Linked DNA regions of Armatimonas rosea. The protein of the gene in region 2 interacts with the protein of the main gene of each other region in a pairwise test. Links are inferred from orthologs where the notes say so. Each region holds a gene or a part of one and is shown on either strand. Other genes may lie near its edges.

Evidence for each region.
Region 1: the proteins of ruvC (region 2) and ruvA interact in binary tests that used the Escherichia coli proteins (3 or more experiments, as listed by UniProt). The link is inferred for Armatimonas rosea from one-to-one orthologs.

The regions. Positions count from the first base shown.
Region 1 is NZ_JACHGW010000004.1:757,737-769,089, forward strand. Bases 5,923-8,869 are described here. They hold ruvA (Holliday junction branch migration protein RuvA), read right to left. Parts: upstream 7,739-8,869; coding sequence 7,106-7,738; downstream 5,923-7,105. Other genes in these bases: ruvB (Holliday junction branch migration DNA helicase RuvB), read right to left, coding at 5,923-6,997; HNQ39_RS22990 (hypothetical protein), read left to right, coding at 7,787-8,233; HNQ39_RS22995 (hypothetical protein), read right to left, coding at 8,230-8,580; HNQ39_RS23000 (hypothetical protein), read right to left, coding at 8,752-8,869. Also shown: HNQ39_RS22955 (glycoside hydrolase family protein), read left to right, coding at 1-45; HNQ39_RS22960 (C2 domain-containing protein), read left to right, coding at 138-1,376; HNQ39_RS22965 (ABC transporter permease), read right to left, coding at 1,411-2,724; HNQ39_RS22970 (tetratricopeptide repeat protein), read right to left, coding at 2,775-4,460; HNQ39_RS22975 (tetratricopeptide repeat protein), read right to left, coding at 4,481-5,893; more of ruvB, read right to left, coding at 5,909-5,922; more of HNQ39_RS23000, read right to left, coding at 8,870-9,528; HNQ39_RS23005 (proteasome subunit alpha), read right to left, coding at 9,532-10,299; HNQ39_RS30870 (UBact family ubiquitin protein), read right to left, coding at 10,366-10,551; HNQ39_RS23010 (ubiquitin-like protein UBact), read right to left, coding at 10,514-10,705; HNQ39_RS23015 (proteasome accessory factor PafA2 family protein), read right to left, coding at 10,721-11,353. UniProt on the Escherichia coli protein: The RuvA-RuvB-RuvC complex processes Holliday junction (HJ) DNA during genetic recombination and DNA repair.
Region 2 is NZ_JACHGW010000002.1:1,269,123-1,280,289, reverse strand. What follows is about bases 3,253-6,013. They hold ruvC (crossover junction endodeoxyribonuclease RuvC), read right to left. Parts: upstream 5,009-6,013; coding sequence 4,496-5,008; downstream 3,253-4,495. Other genes in these bases: HNQ39_RS13805 (family 10 glycosylhydrolase), read right to left, coding at 5,739-6,013; HNQ39_RS13810 (hypothetical protein), read right to left, coding at 5,013-5,639; HNQ39_RS13820 (hypothetical protein), read right to left, coding at 3,735-4,469; HNQ39_RS13825 (protein-disulfide reductase DsbD N-terminal domain-containing protein), read right to left, coding at 3,253-3,671. Outside these bases: HNQ39_RS13835 (prolyl oligopeptidase family serine peptidase), read right to left, coding at 1-1,075; HNQ39_RS13830 (protein-disulfide reductase DsbD family protein), read right to left, coding at 1,237-3,165; more of HNQ39_RS13825, read right to left, coding at 3,168-3,252; more of HNQ39_RS13805, read right to left, coding at 6,014-7,205; HNQ39_RS13800 (hypothetical protein), read right to left, coding at 7,353-8,030; HNQ39_RS13795 (hypothetical protein), read right to left, coding at 8,034-8,927; HNQ39_RS13790 (hypothetical protein), read right to left, coding at 8,929-9,909; HNQ39_RS13785 (DUF6754 domain-containing protein), read right to left, coding at 9,912-10,733; HNQ39_RS13780 (hypothetical protein), read right to left, coding at 10,730-11,014; HNQ39_RS13775 (hypothetical protein), read right to left, coding at 11,011-11,167.

The DNA.
Region 1 (11,353 bases), on a different replicon or contig from region 2:
CGCGATGCGGAAGCGGCTCTTGTCCGAACCGCCCTCAAGGCATAAAAAACCACTGTCCACGGTTTTAAACCCGCATTGTCCACCTTTCTGTCCACTATTCCCTGAGAGAATAGGCACTGAAAGGAACCTATTAGACAATGTCTCTCTTTACCCACCCACGAGCTCTCTGGGGAAGCCTTGTTGCCCTTAGCCTGCTCGCCTGTCCCGCCGCACGCGCCGATATCAATGTCGTTGTCGATATCGACCAGATAAAGTGTATCGACGAAAACGACTCGCTCACTAAGGACGAGCCCTATTTGATCGCGGTCCCGTTCTTTATCGACGGGAGCACGGTTAAAGTCGGAGCGCTGAGTGGCAATGCCGGTTTCGCCGCCTTGCCATCGTCCACGGTGACGGTCCTCAAGGCCAACAAAACGCAGAAAAATATTAAGAACGAAGACGACTGGTGCAAGGAGGGAAGTACCTGGTACTCCATCCCCGCCTCGACAGGCCAGTTCAAGCACACGATGAAGCCCATCTCCCCGGATGTCATTGGCCCCTTCTCCAAGAAAGTCGCCCTGGCAGGGGTGATTGTCGCCGTCGTGGAGGAAGATGGAAGCACGGTGCAGGCCGCCAACGCCAGCCGTGATGCCATTGTGAGCACCCTCAAAGACCAGCTCACCCTCGCCATGTTTCAGCAGAAGTTCGATATCGACGCGATCCGTCAGAAGGTCACGACCCAGGTTAAGAACGCAGCGATCTCTGCGACGGTACAAAACCTGACCCTCGCGGGTATCGTGGACCCCGACGATCTCATGGGGGCGGATGCGGACACGTGGACCTACGAGCAGCTGGAGCAGGCGGGCGCCGGTGGCATCCCGATCAACATGCACTTTAAAAACAAAGACGATGGAGAGTACGCGATTCGTGGCAAGGTACGCATCGTCCAGGAAGTGCTCCCCAGTCAGGTGACGGTCAAGGTCACCAAGGTCTCCGCAGTCGGGGACTTTGGCGAGTCGCCGGATTTCTACGCCAAGCTCAGTATCGCCGGAAATGAGAAGCGCACCGGGACTGTCGAGGACAAGTCCATGATCGAGCCCAACTGGACACACACGGTCACGGTGGGCCAAGACGAAGAGGTGCCGATTGTGATCACACTCATGGAGTCCGACACCCTGAAGGACGATGTGGTGGATATCAACCCCAATAAGAGCAGCGGGCCGGTCTCGGTGCCTCTGAGCAACCTGCCCCTGGTCTACAACCGGGTCAGTGGGGAGATCTTCCACCGCGATCCCATCAGCGGAGAGCGAAAGAAGATCGGGACAAAGGGCCAGACCATCACGATGAAGGGCAAGGGCTCGGGCGAGACCGCAGAGATCCGCTTTACCATCCAATAAGCCCCATTACGGTGCGCGCCGACAGCGCCCTGTGCTACTCGTAGCGCAGGGCGTTGATTGGGTCGAGCTTGGAGGCGCGCACCGCGGGGTAGATACCAAAGAACATCCCGACACTCACGGCAAAGCCAAAGCCCAGCCCCGCCGCCCAGAGCGGGACAAAGGTCGGGAGCCGGTCTTTCATCGCAAAGCCAATCGCCGCGGAGACACCGTAGCCAAAGGCCACTCCTAGAAGCCCCCCCAGCCCCGAGACCGTCATGCTCTCGGTGACAAACTGGAGCAGGATATCGTTGCGCTTGGCCCCGACTGCCTTGCGAATCCCAATCTCCTTGGTGCGCTCGGTGACCGAGACCAGCATGATGTTCATGATCCCGATCCCCCCGACCAGCAGCGAGAGAAAGCCCACCCCGCCCAGCACCACTTGAAAGACCAGCAGCACCTGATCGAGGCGCTTGAGGAGCCCCTCTTGCGTATCGATAATGAAGTCTTGCGCTTGGTCCGGGTGGCGTGCCTTGAGGATGGCAAAGATCTGGTCCGCCGCCGCCTCCGCCGTGCCGTCCCCCTTGGAGCGCGCGGAGAGCGCCGCCACGACCCGGCTCCCGCTGAAGCGCTTCTGCATGGTCGAGAAGGGAATCAGGATCTGCTCATCGGGCGACGTATCCCCAAAGTTGTTGTTGCCCTTGTACTCCAGCACCCCCACCACGGTAAGGGGAAGCCGCGCCTGGCCAATCGAGACCGTGATCACCTGCCCAAGCGGGTCTTCGTCGGTCTCAAACAGCTGCTTCTTGATCTTATCCCCGATCACACAGACCTTCGCCCAGGTTTGTTGATCGTCGATTCCTAAAAAACGCCCATGGGCAACCTTGAGCTCATTGGCCTGCTGCTCCGCGACCGCATCGAGCGCGCCCTTCAGGTTGAGGCCACTCCCCAAGAAGAAGCGCCCCTGCTCCACCTTCACCGGGTTCACCGAGAGATAGTCGCCCGTCGCGCCAACCGCCTTGGCATTGAAGTCTTTCTTGCCACGGACGACCTTGGCGGGGCCTTCTAGGCGGGGCACAATGGTCTCGATCAGGGTTGCCCGGCGCTCGATCGCCTCGACATCGTCCATGGTCAAGCCCTCGAACTTGCCTAGGTTGCGCTTCTCCCGCTTGGGGGCATAGAAGGCAAAGACCACGTTGGTGCCATTTTCATTGAAGTCCTTGACGACTTTTTGGCGAGCGCCCTGGATGATGGAGATCATGATGATCACCGCCCCCACGCCAATGATGACCCCGAGCATGGTCAAGAGCGAGCGCAGCTTGTTGGCGATCAGCGCGGTGATCGCAACGCGTATGGATTCTAGAAAGTGCACACCAGCAAAGACAGGAAAAGCAGGGCAGAGGTTACAGCGCCCCGCCTCCCCTATTTCTTCGCGTTTTGGGCGTCTTTCATCTCGGTGTAGAACTCATTGAGCAGGGTTCGCGAGCGCACCCCCGTGGCCGTGTCCCCGGTCTCCAGAAACTCCTTGAGGCTCCCCAACGACTGCGAGAGGAGGCTGGCGGCCAGCACACGGCGGTTGTGGGAGATACGGAGTACCTCGGGGGCATTCTCCGGCGGTAGGGCTGTCGTCAGTAGCTCCGCAAGCTGCTTGGCACGGTCGGACTGGGAGGTCGCGGCTTTGTAGAAGATCTCGCGGCTGAGCTTGTTCTCTTCCCAAGCCGTCCGGTTCTGGAGCATGCGCGCGGCGATCGACTGGGCGGACTCGATAAAGATCTGGGTCGCCATGGCGTGCCGGACGGCCGGGGGGCTCGCCTGTGCCTCTTTTATCGCCTCATCAAGGGCTCCCCGTGAGAGCAAGAGGCTCGCCAGACCTTGGCCGGCATCGACATTGTTTTTATCGCTCTCTCGGATCAGGCGGAACTGGATCTCTGCCGCCTCCCCTTGGTTGCGTGCCAGCAAGAGCTCGGCGAGCCCAAGGCGTGCCTCACTGTTGCGGGGGTTGTCTGCGAGGAGCTGGTTGAAGAGCTGTGTCGCACCGTCTTGGTCACCGTCCTCGACGAGCGCTCGTGCGAGAAGGCGAATCAGCTCGGCGCGCTGGCCTGGGGTTGCATCGGTGGTGAGCTTGAGCGCCCGACGAATCTCATTGGCGGCATCGGCGGGGCGGTGGGCTTTCTGATAGGCCTCTGCCAGTAGGATGCGAGAAGCGGCGGCGCGTGGCTGGTAGTTAACCGCCTGACGTAGCAGGGCAATGGCCCCCGGCGCTTGGTCACGACGGAGCTGCTCTTGTGCCTCGGTGATCAGGCGGGCCGCTTCCTGGTCGAAGTCGAGGGGGACGACCTCCACGGGAGCGGGCCGCGGCGTGCTGGGCGGGACCAGCGAGGGATCGAGGGCGGTCCGTGTAAACTCCTTGAGCGGCCCCCCGAGAAACCGGTAGACCAGGGTTCGAGCGGCACTCTCCATACCCGGCGGAATCGCGCCCGGAAGGCGTCGCCCCCCCTGCACTGCCGCCATTCCGATCCGATCCTGCCAGCGCTGCCCGACCTTCCCTCCCGGACGGAGCTCGATGGCCTCCATCTCCAAGACAGGAGGCTGCTGGGAGGAAGCGATGGCATTGAGCTGGTTGACCTGCTCGATGGGCTTCTGCCCCAAGGCATCGGCGATCTGCTTCTGGCGTCCCTTCAGTTCCTCGGGCTTGGGGGCCGCCTTTTGGCTGAGAGGCTGCTCAATCGAGAGCCGGGAGTAGACTGTGACAACATAGTGAACCCCGAGCTGGGCCCCAATCTTGATCCGCGCGGCTTCATCGGGCTCGGTGCCGGGGGCGAGCTTGACTTTTGAATCGACAATCGCTTTCTGGAAGTAGCTATCACTGCCATCGTAGAGCAGCGTCGTCACGACATTTTCTTCGTCGAGGCGCTCCCGGACCGCGCGAGCGGCCATGCTAATCCGGTCGCCATCGGTGAGCCCGTCGGGGCCGGCTTTCTCCTCGGTGACCGCCGCCACACGCCCCATGGCCGTCGGAAAGATCAGCACCTTAGGCCGTGCCTGAAACGCCTGCACGGGCAGGGCGCTCAGTCCCAGACAAGAGAGTAAAAAGATTCGTCGGTTCATCAGATCCTTAACAACAAAAGTCAGCTACCGAGGACATCCAGTGCTGCGCGGCAAGCAGCGATCCCTCGGCTTGCGAGATCGATACTGCGTCCGGCGCGCACCTGTGCCTCAAACGCCGTGATTGCCTGCTGGTAGGCAGAGCGCGCCGGGGCTTTCTCCCCAAGGCGCTGGTGGCAGAGGGCAATTCCCTGCTGGACATCGCCCGCTGGGGCTCCTGCAGAGAGCGCCTCCCGGTAGGTGGTGATCGCCTCGCGGTACCGACCTGCTACCTGCAAGGTCTGTGCCCGAAGCAAGGGATCGCCGCTACGTGACGAGGTCTGGTTCTCTCCACTCCCGCCCGTATTGCCGGTACCGCCGCCGCCCTGGTGCTCTCGGACGCGGATATAGCTCCCCCCCGAGCCACCGCTCTCCGCAGGAGGCTCCGCTCCCGTGGGACGGCCCGCGGGGATTCCTTGGCCCTGGGGCGAGGTCGGTGGCCCGGCGGGGATCGCATCGGGGTTGCGCTGGATGCCCCCGAGTGCGGGGAGCTGGGGATTGCGAATCCCGGTGCCTCCAGGCGCAGACGGCAAGCTCACAGGCGGCACTCCTAGGACCGTCTGGCCCTGCGGCTCGCGCGAGAAGGCCTCACGCGGGTTGGGCAGGGCCACGCCGCCCTCCGGTCGCCCCGCACGCGGCCCCGATGCCCGCATCGGATTGCGCTGTGGCTCCGGTGTCGCTCCCATCGGAACGCGGCCAATCGGTGCGAAGGGATCGCTTCGTGCCTCCACCGTGGGGGGAGAGAGCGGACCAGCCCCTCCCTGGGCGACTCCCCCGGCTATCGTGCTACGTGCGCCGGGCAAGAGCGCAGGTGTCGGGGTTGCCACCACTTCCTGAACCGCCAGGGGCGCGGGATCCTTCTTGTCTTGGGACTTCACGAGAGCGATCCCCCCCAAGGTGAGCACCAGCGCTCCGGCCCCCACCGCGAAGGCAATGGGCAGCCAGCGCCGACGCCCGTCGTCGTCGGACTCCTCCGCGGCAGCAATCGTGGGACGCGCGGGAAGGAGATGCACCCCCCGTTTCAGCCGGTCCAGCTTGTCCACATCGACCGTCGACTCCGGGTTGAGCGCGACCACCTTCTCCATCATGGCGATCGCCTGGTCGTTCTTGCCCAGGCGCTCATAGAGGGTAGAGCAGAGGGTCAGCGCGGATGTCGAGGAGGGCAGGAGCTCGGCAGCCTCCTCCGCTAGTGGCAAGGCCTCGGCAGGCTTGCCCTGCTGGGAGAGCGTGAAGGCGCGGGTCAGTAGCTGGGCCACACGCTCCCGCGCACGCTCCGCCTCGGCCTTGAGTGCTTCTTCCTGCGCAAGCGTATTCTCTTCCAGTGGTATCTTCTGCCCACACTCACGGCAGAACTTATTGCCAATCGGATTGCGTGCTCGACATCCCGGACAGTTCATCGTTATTATCTCCGTCTAGCCATCAAAGAGCCCCGGCCCCTTGCCATAGGGAATCTTGAGATGCTCGTAGGCTCCACGCATTGCGACGCGGCCGCGGGGGGTTCGGTTCAAAAACCCCAGCATCATCAAGTAGGGCTCCACCACGTCCTCTATGGTATCGCGTTCTTCCCGCAGTGTCGCGGCCAAGGTCTCCAGACCCGCCGGGCCACCGTCAAATTTATCGATCAGCGTCCGCAAGAAGCGCCGGTCGAACTCATCCAAGCCTAGCGCATCGACCTCGTACATCTTCAGCGCGGCATCCGCCATCGCCGCTGTGATCGTCCCATCACCCTTCACCAACGCGTAGTCCCGCGCCCGCCGCAGCAGCCGGTTGGCGATTCGCGGCGTCCCCCGCGAGCGGCTCGCGATCTGCTCTGCTCCGCTCTCATCGATCGCCGCTCCCAGAATCCCCGCTGAACGTGAGACAATCTGGGTGAGGTCGCCGGTTCCATAGAACTCAAAGGCCTCGTGAATGCCAAAGCGATCCCGCAGCGGGTTGGTCAAGAGCCCCGGCCGCGTGGTCGCCCCGATTAGGGTAAAGCGTGGGAGCTGGATCTTCACGGTCCGCGCCGACGGCCCCTGCCCGATGATCATGTCCATCTCGTAGTCCTCCATCGCCGGGTAGAGAAACTCCTCCGCCAGCCGATTGAGCCGATGGATCTCGTCGATAAATAAAACCGAGCCCTCTTCGAGGTTCGAGAGGATCGCCACAAGGTCACCAGGCTTTTCGATCGCTGGACCGCTGGTTGCCTTCAAATTTGCGCCAATTTCATTGGCAATCACGTTTGCGAGGCTGGTCTTGCCCAGTCCGGGAGGGCCACTGAGTAGCACGTGGTCCAGCGCCTGCCCCAGCATCTTGCTCGCTGTGAGCGAGAGCCCGAGGCGCTCCTTGATCTTGGGCTGCCCGATGTACTCCGCCAGCCGCTTAGGCCGCAGCGAGAGCTCGCCTTCGTCGTCGCCGCCGCTCCCCCCGCCCTGAAAGCCCCCGCCGACCAAGCGCTCCGGGGGCGGCACACCGCCACCGCCGCCGCTGGCCGTTCGAATATCACTAGACTGAATTGGCATCTTCTTTACCTTCTCCTCTCCCCCCCCTGCCCCCGCCGGGCGGGGGGGAGAAAAGGAAGAAACATCGTTCCTCTTTGTCCCCCCGCCGGGCGGGGGTTAGGGGGAATCCTACCTCGAGAGCCGGTTAAGCCCGGCGCGGAGCACGGTTGCAAACTGGGGACTGCTGTCTGTCTTGAGCGCCTCGGTTAGGGCAAGCTCGGCGGCCTTGAGCGCGTCGTTCTTGTTGTAGCCCAGGTTGGTGAGCGCGGAGCTGACATCTTCCAAGAGCTGGTCGTTGGCACTGCGCACCTTGACCGTGGCCGAGGCCGCGAGATGCTCCACCTTTCGGCTAAAGCCATAGGCCATGAGCTTATCTTTGAGCTCCAGCACGAGCCGCTGCGCCAGCTTGGGGCCGATCCCGGGTGTCTTGGTGATCGCCCGAACATCCTCCGAGCTCACGACCCGCGCAATTCCATCGCCGCCCAGCGCCGAGAGTAGGCCCAGCGCCACTTTTGGCCCGACCCCGCTCACCGTGAGAAGTAGCTCAAAGACCTGCTGGTCGCTCTCCTCCAGAAACCCATAGAGGCTCAGGTCGTCCTCACGGACAATCATGTGTGTCACCAAGGTCACCGGCGAGCCATCGGCAGGCAGCTGCTCGATCACCGAGAGCGGCACCGAGACCTTGTACCCGACCCCGTTTACATCCAAGACCACCGCAGGTGTCGCCACCCGCACCACTTTTCCCGTCAGTTGCGCTATCATTGCTCTGGATTATACTCGCTCCCGTGCTAGCCAGGCGGAAAGTTCACCATGAAAAAGATGCTCAAAATCGCACTCATTACCGGACTGGTTCTAGGCATTCTGTTGGTGACGGGCTATCTGGGAGAACGCGACTGGCCTGCTCGCCCCGATCCTCTCCCTGAGTGGGCGAAGTCGCACGCTTCCCTTGCCGGTAAAGCCTACTGCTACGAGACATCGTTTGTTGTGGATAGTAGAGAGCTCTGGCGAATCAAAGCAGACCCCAAGCTCTTTGACATTCTGGTTAAGGAGCTCCAGCTCACAGAGCACAACTCAAACACTGCGGTTCCACCGCTCTTTTGGCACCAGCCTCCCTTTTGGTGGAAGCCAGGCGGCCCTGGTCGCTTTGCAATAACCCCCACTTTTGATCCGGCGAAGCGAGAGGATGGCACGTACTACATTCTCTACTACGACAAGAAGACCGGACATCTCTACTGCTGGGTTCAGAAGAACTTCTAGAGGTTTTCACGCTCAATCGCCATTAGCACACCTTCTTTGCGGCGCCAGCGCCACTGGTCCTCGGGGACTTGGGAGGCGGGGTCGTCGCCGAAGCGGGCGGCGTAGGCGACTGTCGCTAACGGGTCGCAGTCGCAGAAGAACTCTAGATCAAAAGACCAGCGGCGCTTGCCATCGGCCTCGGGCTCCCCGAGGGTTTCGTTGACGAGGCGCGAGGGGACGGTCTTGCCGTCGGGATCGGCGACGATCACCGGGGCGATGGTTCGGGTACGGTAGTCGGCGTGGAGGACGGCGAGGCCGTAGTAGGGCTCGCGGAGGGGGTTGGTGACGACGAGGTAGCGGACGCTCATTTTTGGCTCCCGTTTAGATCGCTCCCATGAACGGGAGCGTCTTGCTGTCCTCGTGCCTCGGACACAAAGGCCTCAGGCCATAATCCCGAGTTCACTCGGGGTGGGCGAAGCCCTTTGTGTCGGAGCCTGCGACGACAGCAAGACGCCCCCCTCCAACGGGGGCGGTCTAAACTACCTGTAGTCCGCCAGGACGGGCTCTAGCTGCGCTTCGGTGAGGAGGCGGAAGCGGCTCTCGCGCTTGGTGTGGCGCTCTAGGATGGCGGCCTCGACACTCAGGCCATCGGCGAAGGCGGTCTTGATGATCTCCTCAGGCGTCGGTGGGGGGACAATTTCCTCGCCGTCTTCGTCGAGCTTCTCCGGCAGGGGCGCGAGCTGCGTGCGGGCGATTCCCCACGCCTTCAGCGCTGCCTTGAGGGTGTCTTCCAGGTTGCCCAGGTGGGCGTCCTTGAGCGACTCTTCGGCCTGCTCCGACGCGTAGACCGTCCCGGCGACCACGGCGAAGCGCTTGGTGTTGCGAAACTCGCCGTCGTAGCCCAGCGTGAAGTAGAGATCGTCGGCGGGCTCCGGGTGGAGCTCCGCAAAGACCCCCTTGAACGTGAGCGGGATCGTGTTGTTGTCGTTGTAGATGCGCTTGACGGCAGGCGAGAGGCCAAAGCCGACCAGCCGCTGGACGCTGACATCGTCTTCGGAGCGCTGGAAGCCCTCGCGGTGCGTTGCGTCGATCGCGGCGAGGCGGATGCTCTCGATATCGCTCTGCTTGCCCAGCGCCGCCATCATCATCTTGTCGTAGATCTCGTAGACCTTGCGCTGGCTGTGCCGGAGGGTCAGGAGCAGCAGGCCGCCGTCGTAGCTAAGCCCCACCACCGGGGAGCCGTCGCGCAGACGGTCCTCGACATACTCGTTGCGCTGCTGGAGCGCGTTGTTAAAATCATAGAAATTGTAGGACATAGCTTATCCCTGAACCAGTGCGGGCTCGGACGCGAGGGTGGTCTTGACGATCGCGCGGAGGGTCTCTTCCTCCACATCGGCGATACCGTCGGCGGTGATGGTCTTGGCGAGCGGGAGGTACTTGGCCGCCCCGCCGGTCGCCGCATCCAGGTCCGCCGCGATCTCCAGGAGGGTCAGCACCTCACGGAGCGCCGTGTCACGATCCATCTCGCGAAACGGGCCCTTGGTGCGCCCGATGTACTCAAACGCGCCGCGAATCTGGGTCGAGCCCGAGCCCGCCGCCGCGTACTCCGCGGTCTCGAAGCGCGCCCCGCCGCCGTCGTAGAAGAAGACACGTCCCTCGTTTTTCTTGGTGTCGAAGGTCGTGAGGATCGGGATCACGAGGCCGATTCCCTGCATCGCCGCCATCATGTTGCCGGCGATCAGCTTCCCGAGCTCGTTGAGCTTGCCATCGAGGCTCATGGGCTGGAGCTGGGAGCGCTCGTAGTACTTGAAGGCCATGCGCAGGTAGCGCACCAGCTCGATCGCCTTGGAGAAGCTCCCCGAGATCGAGATCAGCGTGTAGTCATCGAGCGAGAGCACCTTCTCGGCCTTGTCGTACATGATCGCCATCCCGCCCGTGGCGCGGCGGTCGCCCACGGTGAGGACACCGTCTTTGTACTTCACGGCGATCACGGTCGTGCCATGGATCGGGCCCTCCGCGAGGCCATTGAGCTGAAATCCGGTGAGCGCGGCAAAGTTGCCGCTATGGGGTTGCAATAAATCGGTCATTTTCCATCTATATCCCCCCCACCCAGAGGGTACCCGGCGGGGGTCAGGGGGCAGGCGCGCAGGGGATTATTGTCCGCTGCGTTGTTCGTAGCGGCGCGCAAGGGTTGGGTCGACGCGCTTCATGCGCTCAAGGACGAGCGGCGGAAGGCGACTCTCCCCTTGCCGCGCAGGTTGTGTGGGGCGCGGCGCGGGCGGCGGTGGCGGAAACGGTTCGTTATTGTCCGCTGCGTTGTCGGTAGCGTTTGGCGGCATTGGGGTCCACCCGTTTCATTCGGTCGAGGATGCCACGCGAGTCAGGGCGCTTGACATCGGGAGCCTTGGGGCCGTCGCCGTCACCGTTGCGGCGGATCGGGTCCACCGGGGTGACAGGGCGGGTGAGGCGGTCATCTGCACGAAACTCTTCCATAGTTATCCAATCTTTCTAAGGGGTCAAAACAGCAATAAACTCTGCGGGAGTTGTGGCGGCGTCCAGGGCAGTAGCGAGCGCTTGCGGCTCTCTCTCTTGAATATCGGCCATTCGGACGTTTGCACTCTGGCCGTCGTGCTCCAGCGTGAACCCGCCCCAGCTGATCTTCTGGATCGCCTCGGGGAACTTGCGGACCGCGAGGCCTCGGACAATCGCACGGGGCGAGCCGGCCGGCGGGGTGTCGAGTGCGGCCAGAATCTCTTCCTCGGTGACCACGCGCCGCAGCTTCTCTTCTTGCTCCAGCGCGTAGTAGAGCCCCGCCGCAGGGTCGGTGTTGTGGTACTCCAGGTCGAGGCTCTGGAGGTAGGGATCGCCCCAGGACTCAATGCCCTCGGCGTCCATGAAGCCCTCCAAAAGCGCGCGCTTGGCCGCCCAGTCGAGCGTGTCCGAGAGCGAGAGCGGGTCGGTTTCCAGCGTGTTGAGCACCTGCTCCCATTCTACCAGAACCGTGTCGGTATCGGGCGAGAGCCCAGTCAAGTGCTCCTTGGCCGCCGCCAGATACGCCCGCTGGACATCGACCGCACCGATCGTCCCCCCGCCCTGACGCTCGACCTGCCACTTGAGGCTCTGGTCCGCGGAGACATGCTT
Region 2 (11,167 bases):
CCTTCTGGGGGTTCTTGTCGCGGCCCCGCGCGGCGTACTTATCCAGCTCCGCATTGATGAGCGGCTTGCTGTCTTTATGGTAGGAGTGGCCCGTCTTTGGCCCGATAATATGGGTCATGGGCAGCCCCTCTGCCTTCAGTGCCGCCTCCATGTCATCGGCCGCCAGCTTCTGGCCGTCGATCTCGCCTGAGTAGACCACCAGCGGACACTGCGCCAGATTCACCGCCCAGTCCACCGGGTCGTAGAGGCGCAGGAGCTTGCGCTGCCAGCCTGGAATCTCGCTCTCTTTCAGGTTGGAGAAGCGGATCGTGTCGGCGAAGCCCGCGCCGGGCGCGGCGGCGCACCAGTAGTCGGGGTGGTGGACCGATAGGTGCCAGGTCGCGCCCCCACCCATGGAGAAGCCACGCAGGATAATGCGGTCCTCGTCGATCTTGTACTGGCTCTGCACATGGGCGATCGCCTCAAAGACATCCACTTCTCCGGCGAGGTGGTTGGCGTTGCAGAAGCGCCCGTACGGGTGGAGCACGAGCGCGCCGGGAGGGGTGAACTCACCGGGGCTCTTGCGACGCTGCTCTAGAAACGAGAGCTCGGTCAGGTTCTCGCCGCGCCCGTGCATGAACAGGTCGAGGCGGTGCTTCTGACCGTCGAAGGCGCTGTCGGGGATCACGAGGCCGTAGGGTTGGACGGAGCCATCGAGCTTGCTGGTGTAGGCGCGCACCACAAGCCCGGTTTGTTTGGTCCACGGGGCTTGGCCGCGTGCAAGGGCATCGGCGCGGGCGGTGCCTTCGGTCAGGAGCTCCTTGGCGGTCTGAAGCTCGCGGGCATTGTAGATCGTGTTGGCCTCCAGGCTCCAGGCGACTGCTTTTCGGTAGATCTCCACATCGGGCCAGAGCGGGTGCTTCTTGAGCGCGTCGGTCTTGGCCCCCAGCGCCGCGACTCCATCGGTGAGGGCGGTCTTATCGGTGGGGCTGAGGGTCATCCCAATCGGCGGGATGATCTTTCCTGCGGGCTGGAGCGGAATCCCATTGCGCATCGTCGGCGGCTGGGCGAGAAACGAGAAAAGCGTCTTACTCATAAAGGCATTATACGGGAAACGTAGGAGCCCGGACAATGTGAAGCCCGGACAACGAGTGTCCGGGCTTGAGAGGGCGATCCACCCGCAAGCGGGTGGATCGCCCTCTTAAGCCGGAACCCTGGTGGTTCCGGCCATACTCGTTCCTTGGGTGGGACGATTGCCTAGCTGTGGCCGTTCTTGAGCCACTCGGCCATACGGGTGGGGTCTTTGGCGAGGTTGTAGTCGGTCTTGGCGATCAGCTTGCCATCGGCATCGACCACGGCGTAGAGCGGGTTGACAATCGCGTCGAAGTAGGTCATCGCGAGATCGGCGTTGCGGCTGCCCTCCTCAGGCGTCGCGTACTTGCCACCGTCGCGGTCGGTGTAGAGGCGGACTCGGATGTACTTCTCCAGCTCTGTCTTGACCGCGACTTCCGGAAAGACACGGGTCTCGACATCGCGGCAGTTGGTGCAGGTATGGCCCGTGAAGTCGATAATCACGCGCTTGCCACTTGCCTTCGCCAGCGACTTGGCCTTCTCAAAGTCCCGCTCCCACTCCAGCTCGTTCTCGCCCTTGCGTACCCCAAAGCCGGTGTGGTCGGCGGGGGGCAGGAAGCCAGAGAGAAGCGGGTGGGTCGGGCGGCCGGAGACACCGTAGACACAGTACAGGGCAGCGGCGATAAAGAGCCCCGCCCAGACCCGACGTGCGATAGTTGGCTTGTCCTGTGGGGTATTGAAGCCGACATAGAGCTTGCCCAGCAGCCAGAGTCCACAGCCTAATAACGCGAGGCCATAGAGCGCCAGGCAGAGTGGCACGGTGAGCAGGTTCCAGTTCCAGACCAGGTCGGCGTTGGAGAAGAACTTCACCGCGGCGGCGAGCTCCAAGAAGCCCATGACACCCTTGATCGTGGTGAGCCAGTCGCCGGACTTGGGGAGCTTCTTGAGCAGGCTCGGGAAGAGCGCCAGCAGGAAGAAAGGCAGTGCCAGTGCGGTGGCAAAGAGCGCCATTCCCAGCACGGCCAGCATGGGCTCGCCCCCCTTGGCCGCCAGCACCATGACCGTCCCGACAAAGGGAGCGGCGCAGGTGAAGCTGGCGATCACAAAAGTCAGCCCCAGCAGAAACACGCCGAGATAACCGCCGGTCTTGCGGCCCGCACCGGTGAGCTGCTGGACACTGCTGGGCAGCTTGAGCTCAAAGACCTCCAAGAGCGCGAGGCCAAAGCCGATAAAGATCAGCCCAAAGCCCACATTGACAATCGGATTGGCCGCAAAGCGGGTCGCGCCCGCCGCCCCGACCGTCAGCGCCGTGATCAGCCCAAAGACCACAAAGCTCACGACAATCCCCAGGCAATAGAGCACGGCCAGCCGAAAGATGGTCTTGTTCACCACCGTGGGGTCATCGTCTTTGGCGGTTGCGACCTTGGTAAAGTAGGCAAAGGTCACGGGGATCATGGGAAAGACACAGGGGGTGATGAGCGCCAGGAGCCCTGCACCAAAGGCTGTGAGGATAAAGGTCAGCAGGTTTGTCGGCGCTGCATCTGAGGGAGACTTGCTTTTTGCCTCCCCCGGCTCGCTGGGGCTCGCCACCCCCTCCGGCTTCGCGAAGGGGGGCTTGCTGAACTCGGGGCGGGCGGTGCCGGCCTCGACCGTTAGCGGAGCGAGCTTGACCTCTTCCGTGGTCGGGGGGAGGCAGCCGGTGTCGTCGCAGACCTGGTACCGGAGCGTTACCTTGAGGGGGAGGTTGCCTGCGGACGTGTCTTTGGCAAGGCTGAGGTTCTGGGAGAACGTGGCCTCGTTGGCATGTACCCCAACCGTGGCCTTGTCGGGCGCGCTATAGAACGGCTCTGGCTTGGACTCGCCGGGTTTTCCCAGCGCGGTCAGGCCCTTGCCCTCGACTTTTAGCTCGGTGGCGGTGAAGAGATCGGGGTTGGCATCGAGCGCGTAGATGTGCATCTTGGGCGCGAGCTTTGCCGTCACCAGGACCGTGATAAACTCACCGGCCCGCGCGGGGCTTGGCGCGACAGTGGCGAAGAGAGTCGGCTTTGTGGGGGTTGCGAAGGCACTGCCAACCGCAACCGCCGCGAGCACAAAGAGGGCAAGGAGGCGTCGCATGACTACTTACTCACCGTCAGCGGCGCGGAGAGCTGAACCGTCTCTGGCGGGAGGCAGCCGGTGGCGTTGCAGCCCTGGGCCTTCACCGCCGCTCCCAGCTTCAGAGTACCCGGTTTGACCGTCTTGGCGAGCGTGATGGGCACCGTGACCGTGATCGTCCCCTCGTGGATTCGGGTCTTCTCGTGCAGGGTCGGGGCGGGCCAGACCGCCTTGCCGTAGGTCACTCCTGCTACTTTGGTGGGAGTCACCTCGGAGGGGATGGCAAACTCATCGCCGGGCTTGGGGTCGTAGATATGAAAGCCAGGAGCCATGGTGATGGTGACGGTCAGGGTGGCCTTCGCCCCCGCCTTGACACTGACCGGAGCGACTGTCGCCTTGGCTGCGGCGAAGAAGCCAGGAAGCTTGGGGGCCTGTGCGGGAGCGGCGGATGCCAGCGACGAAACCAGAGCAGCCAGGGCTGCGGTGCGAATCCACATGATCGTAAAGTCCTCGTAGTTACTGTACAAGCCAGGGACGGTAGAAAGTTCCCTCGCCTAAAATGAGACCAGTCCTAATTATTGTACCGCAGCCTAGTTCCGGTACTCAATCTCCCAGTCGACAATATCGAGGTTGGGCTCGTCCACCAATGCTGCCACGTGGTCGCGAACATCGTTTTGTGTCGGCTCCCGGCGGTCGTCGCTGTTGCGCTTGAGCTGGTTCTGGAGAGTGTCGAGCGTAATAAACTGATTGAGTGAGCCCGTCTGGCTCCCATCACCAAGCGCATCCCAGAGCTTGGGGGCATCCTCAGCGCCTTGGGGGACGTTGTTGGTGGCGATGATATTGAGCTGGACGTAGCGGGCGGTCTTGTTCGGGAGCGTGTTGAGATCGACCTGGAAGGAGAGTACCTTGCTCCCACGAGAGACCGGGGTGCTCTGAAAGGGCACTCCCAAGGGCGTGAAGATTCCATTCACCGGGTTGTTGAGGACGCCATTGCTCTCGCAGGAGAAGACCTGGAAGCCCGGGCCGCGGTAGTTGAAGGCGACAAAGCCCACAAACCCCTGCCCTGTCGCGGAGTTGGCGGCGGCGAAGCCATTGCCCCAGGGCACACTGACAACCGGCACGGGGCCGTTATCGGTGGGGTTATCGGTGCGGTTGATGGTGACAAAGTAGTAGTAGGGCAGGCCTGTCTCGTTGGTCTGCACCTCACCCCGCAGGGCAAAGGTGACCCGCAGGAGCTTAGGAACATCCCCGGTAACGGGCGGAACTTTTGCGCAGCTCGTCAGCAGAGTCAGTGGCAGGAGAGCAAGCCCCCGAAACGTCTTCATGGATTGTTTGAGTCGTGGCGGCATGCTTACCTTCGATTGTCCCGGCTCCGGGTACGCCCGAGACCGCTGATCTTGTGGGAGTGGGCGTGGCAGATCGCGACCGCCAGCGCATCGGCGGCATCGTCGGGCTTGGGCACCTCGGCGAGGTTGAGCAGGCGTGTCACCATGGCCTGGACCTGGAGCTTGTCCGCCGCCCCGTAGCCCGTCACCGACTGCTTGACCTGCATGGGGGTGTACTCCATCCAGGAGAGCCCGCGCTGGGCAAAGGCGAGCAGGATCACCCCGCGCGCCGCCCCCACCGCGATCCCATTGGTGACATTCTTATCAAAAAACAGCTTCTCGGTGGCCACTAGCTCGGGCGTGTAGCGGTCCAAGAGCGTGTTGATATCGTCGTAGATGGACTTGAGACGGTCGGGGAGCGCCATGTCCGGTGTCGTGAGCAAGACCCCCACATCCACAGGGATCAGCCGCCCCTCTTCGTAGCGAATGACACCAAAACCTGTGGTGGCTGTCCCCGGATCGATCCCCAGAATTGTCACAGGGTCAGGATACCACCTGCCCCCCCGCCCCCGCCCGGCGGGGGAGCTCAGCGATGAGAAAACGCGAGAGCGCCGCGCCGTCGATGGCGACCACGACATAGAGATTGGGGCTGGGCGCATTGACCGTCAGCTCCGTGACACGCCCGGTATTGTCCACGGCAACCCGCGCCGGGACCGTGCGAAAGAGGCGCAGCCAGGGCATCGGCTCGGGGTGCCGGGCGAGGCAGAGCGCAGGCAAAGTGGAGAGGAGAGTCGCCTCTTGCTTGTCTTCGTCCCAGTGCCGCCAGAGGCAGAGATCGCCGGGGAGCCAGATCACGCCCTCCCCCGAGGTCAGGAGACGCGCAAAAGTCGGGTCGGGCGCACCGCCGAAGCGCTCGGGGTAGCGCTCCTTGAGACGCGGGTCGATAGGCAGCACGCCCTCCGCTCGCCCCCCCACCAGAAAGAGGCGCGCAATCTTGGAGCGAATCAGCGCCGGGTCGGCCTCCAAGAGCGCCGCGAGCGCGGCAAACTCCCCGGTCGCGATCAGGCTCACCGGCTCCGGCGTAGCGCGCAGCACCTCCGCGAGCGTCTGGGGCGTCACGTGCGGGGTATCGTCGTAGGGGTCGGGGGGGCCAAGGAGGAGTACTGTCATGGGTGTGCTGTCGGGGGTTGGAAATCCCCGCCTCCAGAGAGGGAGCGTCCCGAGGACGCGGCGTACAGAGCTTGTGCCGGGCAGTTGATTGCCCGGCGGCTATACCGATGCATTCCCGAGCCGATCTACGGCGGTCACGACGGCTTGGTCTACCTGTGCACCGGTCTCGTGGGCGGCGTGGTCACCGGGGAGGATGACGGTGCTCCAGCGGTCGCCGGTGCGCCACTGGACGGCGTAGACAAAGGCGCGCTCGACCTGCTGCCAGGTGATGCGCTCACCACTGATGCGGACATTGCGGGGAGCGGGAGGCGGGACGGTGCTGAGCCAGGGGCAGGCGGGGACGAGCGCAGGCTCGGGGTAGACCACCGTGGCGAGGCGGCCCGCCATCGTGTTGGTATCGGACTCCATGCCTTTTTTCAGCACGACGGCGGAGAAGTGCAGGTGGCCACTGGGCGTCCCCGAGAGCCCGCGCGCGACCTTGATCTGGTACTCGATCTCCAGCGGCGGGTACTTGCTGGTGTAGAGCCCCGGCCAGAGGTGGCGCTTGAGCGGGTTCTGCTCCGACCACCAGATCAGCAGGATGGGAAAGCTCTGCCCGGCTTGGTCGATCTTCCAGTAGAGCTGAGGCGCGAAGTAGTCTGCCCAGCCCTCCTGCATCCACTTGCGACTGTCGCCGTAGAGGTTCTCGTAGGAGTCGTAGCCGGTGATCTGGGGCGGGTTGCCGGGGCGCCAGATGCCAAAGGGGCTGATCCCAAACTTCACGTGGGGCTTCTCCGCCTTGATCTGCTCATAGAGCGTGCGGATGAAGTCGTCGATATTCTTGCGCCGCCAGTCCGAGCGCGAGAGCTTGCCGCCTCCCTGAACATAGCGCTTCCAGGCCGGCTCGTCGGGGAAGGGCTTCTCGACCTTGTTTTTTTCGTCGGTGTAGAGCTTGTAGGGGTAGAAGTAGTCATCGACATGGAGACCGTCGATATCGTAGCGCCGGACGATATCCATCAGGACATCGAGCGAGTGCTTACTGGCCTCGGGCTCACCCGGATCGAGCCACTGGAGCGTACCGTAGGCCTTGACCCAGGCGGGGTGCTTAACCGAGACATGGTTGGCCGCGGTGGGGCTCTTGGCCCCGGACTGGCGTGCGCGGAAGGGGTTCACCCAGGCATGGAGCTCGATTCCCCGGTCGTGGGCCTCTTTGACGGCCTCCGCGAGGGGGTCCCAGCCGGGATCCTGGCCCATGACTCCGGTGAGGTACTCGCTCCAGGGCTCTTTCTCGGAGCGGTAGAGGGCATCGCAGGCGGGGCGCACCTGGAGTAGGACCGCGTTGAGCTTGAGGCGTTGTGCCCTATCCAGCAGGGCGATCAGCTCGGCACGCTGCTCCTCGGGGGGCAGGCCGGGCTTGCTGGGCCAGTCGATATTGGTGACGCTGGCAACCCAGAGGCCTCGGAACTCGCGCGGGATGGGCGGCGGCTTCTCCAGCGCCCCCAGCTCCTCGGCGTGTGCCTCCTCATCGCTTGCCAGCAGTGCGGCCCCGGCGCCCGCCGAGAGTGTCAGAAAATCGCGTCGCTTCACGGGTTGAGTTTACCCGGCGGGGATTGGAAATCCCCGCCTCAGGAAAAAGAGCGTCCCGGGGACGCAGAACCCCATAGGCTCCGCGCGTCCCCGGGACGCTCCCTCTCTTCTGCCGGGGATTTTCAATCCCCGGACAATCCCCGGCTGCTAGTGCCCGCTCATGGACTCGGGGGCGTGGATCAGGAAGTAGATGCGCCCGATCAGCAGCGCCATACGGGCCATGATCGTGTTGCCAAACATCGCGCCAAAGGCGACCATCATGGCGTAGCGCCCGAACTTGGAGACTTTATTGACCGTCTTGTTCTTCTGCTCAAACGAGAAGAAGAAGTAGACCATCACGGCTCCTAGGATCGCCAGTGCGAGCCAGTTGTTGAGCACGGTGGCGTAGGCCCCGACCGGATAGTCGGGCTTGATCTTGTCGGCCTCCACCCAGAGCGGCTTGGTGGCGACATTCTTGAACTGCGGGAAGTAGTCCCCCGCGAAGCTCTGGAACGACTGCCCGGCGGCGAAGCCGATAAAGAGCCCAAAGATCAGGCGTGCCATCCAGCCGTTCTTCTTGGAGTAGATAAAGTAGAACAGGGCACCGGCGGGCAGGAGCGCCGCCATCCACCAGTTCTTGCCTGGATCGGTGGTCATCGGCTCCCACCAAGTGGGCTTGAGCACATCGTTCCAGTTGGCCGCGATCGCGTAGCCGCCCGCCAGCCCCAGGTAGAGGTGCTCGAAGAAGCGGAAGACCTTATTCTCTTTGTAGAGGATTGAGTAGATTCCCAGAGTGGTGAGCACTCCCAGAAGCACCACAATCGACTTGAGCATTCCATCACTCATGGTTTAGCGTCCTCCCTCAGCCAGTGCGCGCTGCTTGCGCTCCATAAACATTCCCAGGTTTCCCAGCACGATCAGCACCAGGATCAGCAGGTGCGAGAGGGAGAGCGATGCCGATGCCGACGACGCAAACCCCTCGGCCTTGAGCAGGAGCTCGTACTCGCTCGCGCCCTTGAGCCCCACGAGCATTCCTTGGAGCTGGCCGGAGTCCAGCTTTGGGATCGCCTCGGTTGCCATGACCGAGGTCGGGCAGTAGAGGGTGGGAATGGGCTGCTTGCCCGCGCGCTGGTAGAACTGAATCCAGACCCCGTAGGTCGAGGCGGAGGCGATCTCGACGATCAGCGAGACATCGTTGACCCCCTTGATCCCCGCCATGCAGGGGACATCGGCGACATTGGTCCCACGCGTGTCCTTGCCCAGGGCACCTGGCAGGTCGTTGACTGCGGACTTGATCAGGGCCACGGAGGCACCTGCGGGCCGGTAGCCCCAGTTGACATAGTCACGGCCGTACTGGTAGTCGTACTCCTTGGCGAGCTTATCAACCACTTGCTGGCCAAGCTCGCGGCCCTGCGGGTCGCTGAAGCCAAAGATAGCGAACTTGACCTTGCGCATCATCAGGTGGCGGACGGTCGCCTCGCACTGGGAGAGGTTCTCCGCCAGGGTCCCTGCGGCGAAGTTGCAGGCGACAATGGCGATCTTGTTCTTGGCCGCCGGATCGTTGGCGACTCCCTCGATTGCGTCGTAGTAGCTCTTGGTGAAGCTCGTGATCGCGGGCTTGGGGAGCGGCTTGGAGACCACGGGCACCAGGAGTGGGATCGCGATAACAATCGCCAGCATCAGGTAGAGGTAGCGGCGGTCCAGGTTACTGAGCTTCTTCAGCAGGTCACTAAGCAGTTTCATCTTAGAGCTCCTCCTCAAAGTACGAGCCACGCTCCAGCGAGAGCCAGAGCCGCAGCGAGGTGGCCAGCGCTCCGACGCCCAGCCCAAAGTCGATCGCCTGGGTTGCGGGCGAGCTTGCCTTCTTGAGGATCCACTGCCCGATATTCTCCAGGCGCAGGTTGGTTAGGACACTAAGCTTGTCGTTGGGGATCCAGTTGGTGAGCGCCTGGCCAATCGGGACATTGCCCAGCATCACCAGCGCCGCCGCCACGAGGAGAATGGTCGCCTCCAGGGAGCGGATACGGAAGGCGCGGTAGGCAGCGGAGACAATGTAGAAGGCGATAATGGAGAACATGGTGGCGTCCAGGTTCTTCATCAGCCCGTTGTAGAGCAGGTCATCGAGGGTCTTGAAGGGCCCCTCTTTGACATACTCCTTGCCGATATGGGCCAGTGCCATGAGGACAATCGCTGCGATCAGGGTCGCGGAGTTGCCCCAGCCGGAGCGCTTCATCGCGATATTGCGCAGGTGCACCGAGACCAGGGACCAGATCCCCAGCCCGATCGCGAAGGCCTGTAGCACATTGGAGACATCCGAGGCGGTCTGCAGCCGCGGGGTCAGGAAGTTCTCCTGTGCCGTCAGCTTCTCGACATCGTCTGCGGTGAGCGGCTTGGGCGCATCAGTGGGGAGCTGCTTGAGCACGAGGCGTGCATCGGAGGGCGGGAGCTCCTGAAGCTTCTTGAGGGCATCGGGCTCCAGCTTGACCGTGATCTCGCTCTCGGCCACGGGGGTGGAGGGCTGCTCGCCAAACTTCTTGATGAGCTCGGCCTTTTGCTTGTTGTTGGCCACGACCGCGCCGGTGGGCAGGAAGAACTCCACCGCGTAGAAACAGCCCGAGAGCAGGGTGACCGCTGCGATCAGGGGCTTGCGGAGCCGGTTGGGCACGAGGGTGAGAATAAAGAGCGCTACCAGCCCCAGTAGCAGTCCTAAAAAGAGCATTCCCATAGCTAGCCTCCTTCCTCGGGAGCGTCCAAGAGCTTCCCAATGGGGACATTTTGATCGGAGAGCAGGTTACCAAAGAGGTGCTGGAGGGGCTTGACAAAGCTCGTGCAGAGTGCGCCCACCACCACCATCGCCAGGATCCCAATCTTCACCCGGTCTTGGCCCACCATCGAGCCTAGCAGGGTCGGCTGGCGCGTGAGATAGGCAGTCGCGGCGTAGTACTCGTCTCCGATAATGACATAGTCACAGGCGGCGATAAAGAAGGGCACCTGCGTGGTCGATGGCGTCCCGGCCACCTGGATCGCTCCGACCATGTTGGCGTTCTCTGCCATGATCAGCGACTCGGCGAAGAACGTCCCAAAGAGGAAGGTCGCGGCGAACTTCTCGCGCTGGATCATCCCGGCCACACCCGCCGCGTAGGCGAACTGCTGGTTGGAGAGATAGCGCACATCGTCGGGGGAGTACGCATCGCCGCGGCCGGCCTGGTTGTAGGCATTGGAGATCGTGTCCTCGGCGATTGGCAGCATGGCGGAGTTGTAGACCGGCATCTGGACTCGCGTGCCGTAGCGCGCCGCCGAGGCCGCGACATTGGCGCAGATGGCCAGTGCCTGGAGCGTGATGATATCGATCCCATCGGAGAGGCCGGTGGAGAGCAGGATCCCTCGTCCCATCTCCACGGCGCGCCCCACGGCTTCATCGATAGCCGAGAGTCCGGGAATACGCCGAATAAAGTACTGTTTTCCCCGCTGCGCCGAGACGACGGTCATGACAATGACAACCGACATTGCCAGCAGCAGGATAAAAGCAGGCCCAGTTGCGTGGTTCATATGGTTTTATCCTCAATGCGACGGATGAGTGCCTCGACACCGCCGGGCTCTGCCAGCAAGCGTCCCAAGGTCTGCATCCGGTTTAGCCCGACCAGCGGGCCAAAGAGTGGGGTGAGTGCGATCATTCCCTGGGAGAGCACAAAGGCCATGGGCCGGTGCATCTCCAGGGCGATAATAGCGGGCACACTCAGCCCTCGTCGTGCCACCTGCGTGGCCACCTTCTCTAAGAGCTCCTCGCGCTCCGCCTCCGGCAGGGGCTCGTTCCACTGCGCCAGGCTCATGGCGTCTCCTCTTTATCTTTAGGCTCGTCGCGCGGCAGCAAGCGCTTGACGGTCTCGCGCAGGAGTGCCTCGTTCTCGTTGTCTTTGGAGAAGCGCAGGCGAATCCCGCGGAAGGAGTCGAGGCGGGAGGGAATCTTTAAGGTAGAGAGGTAG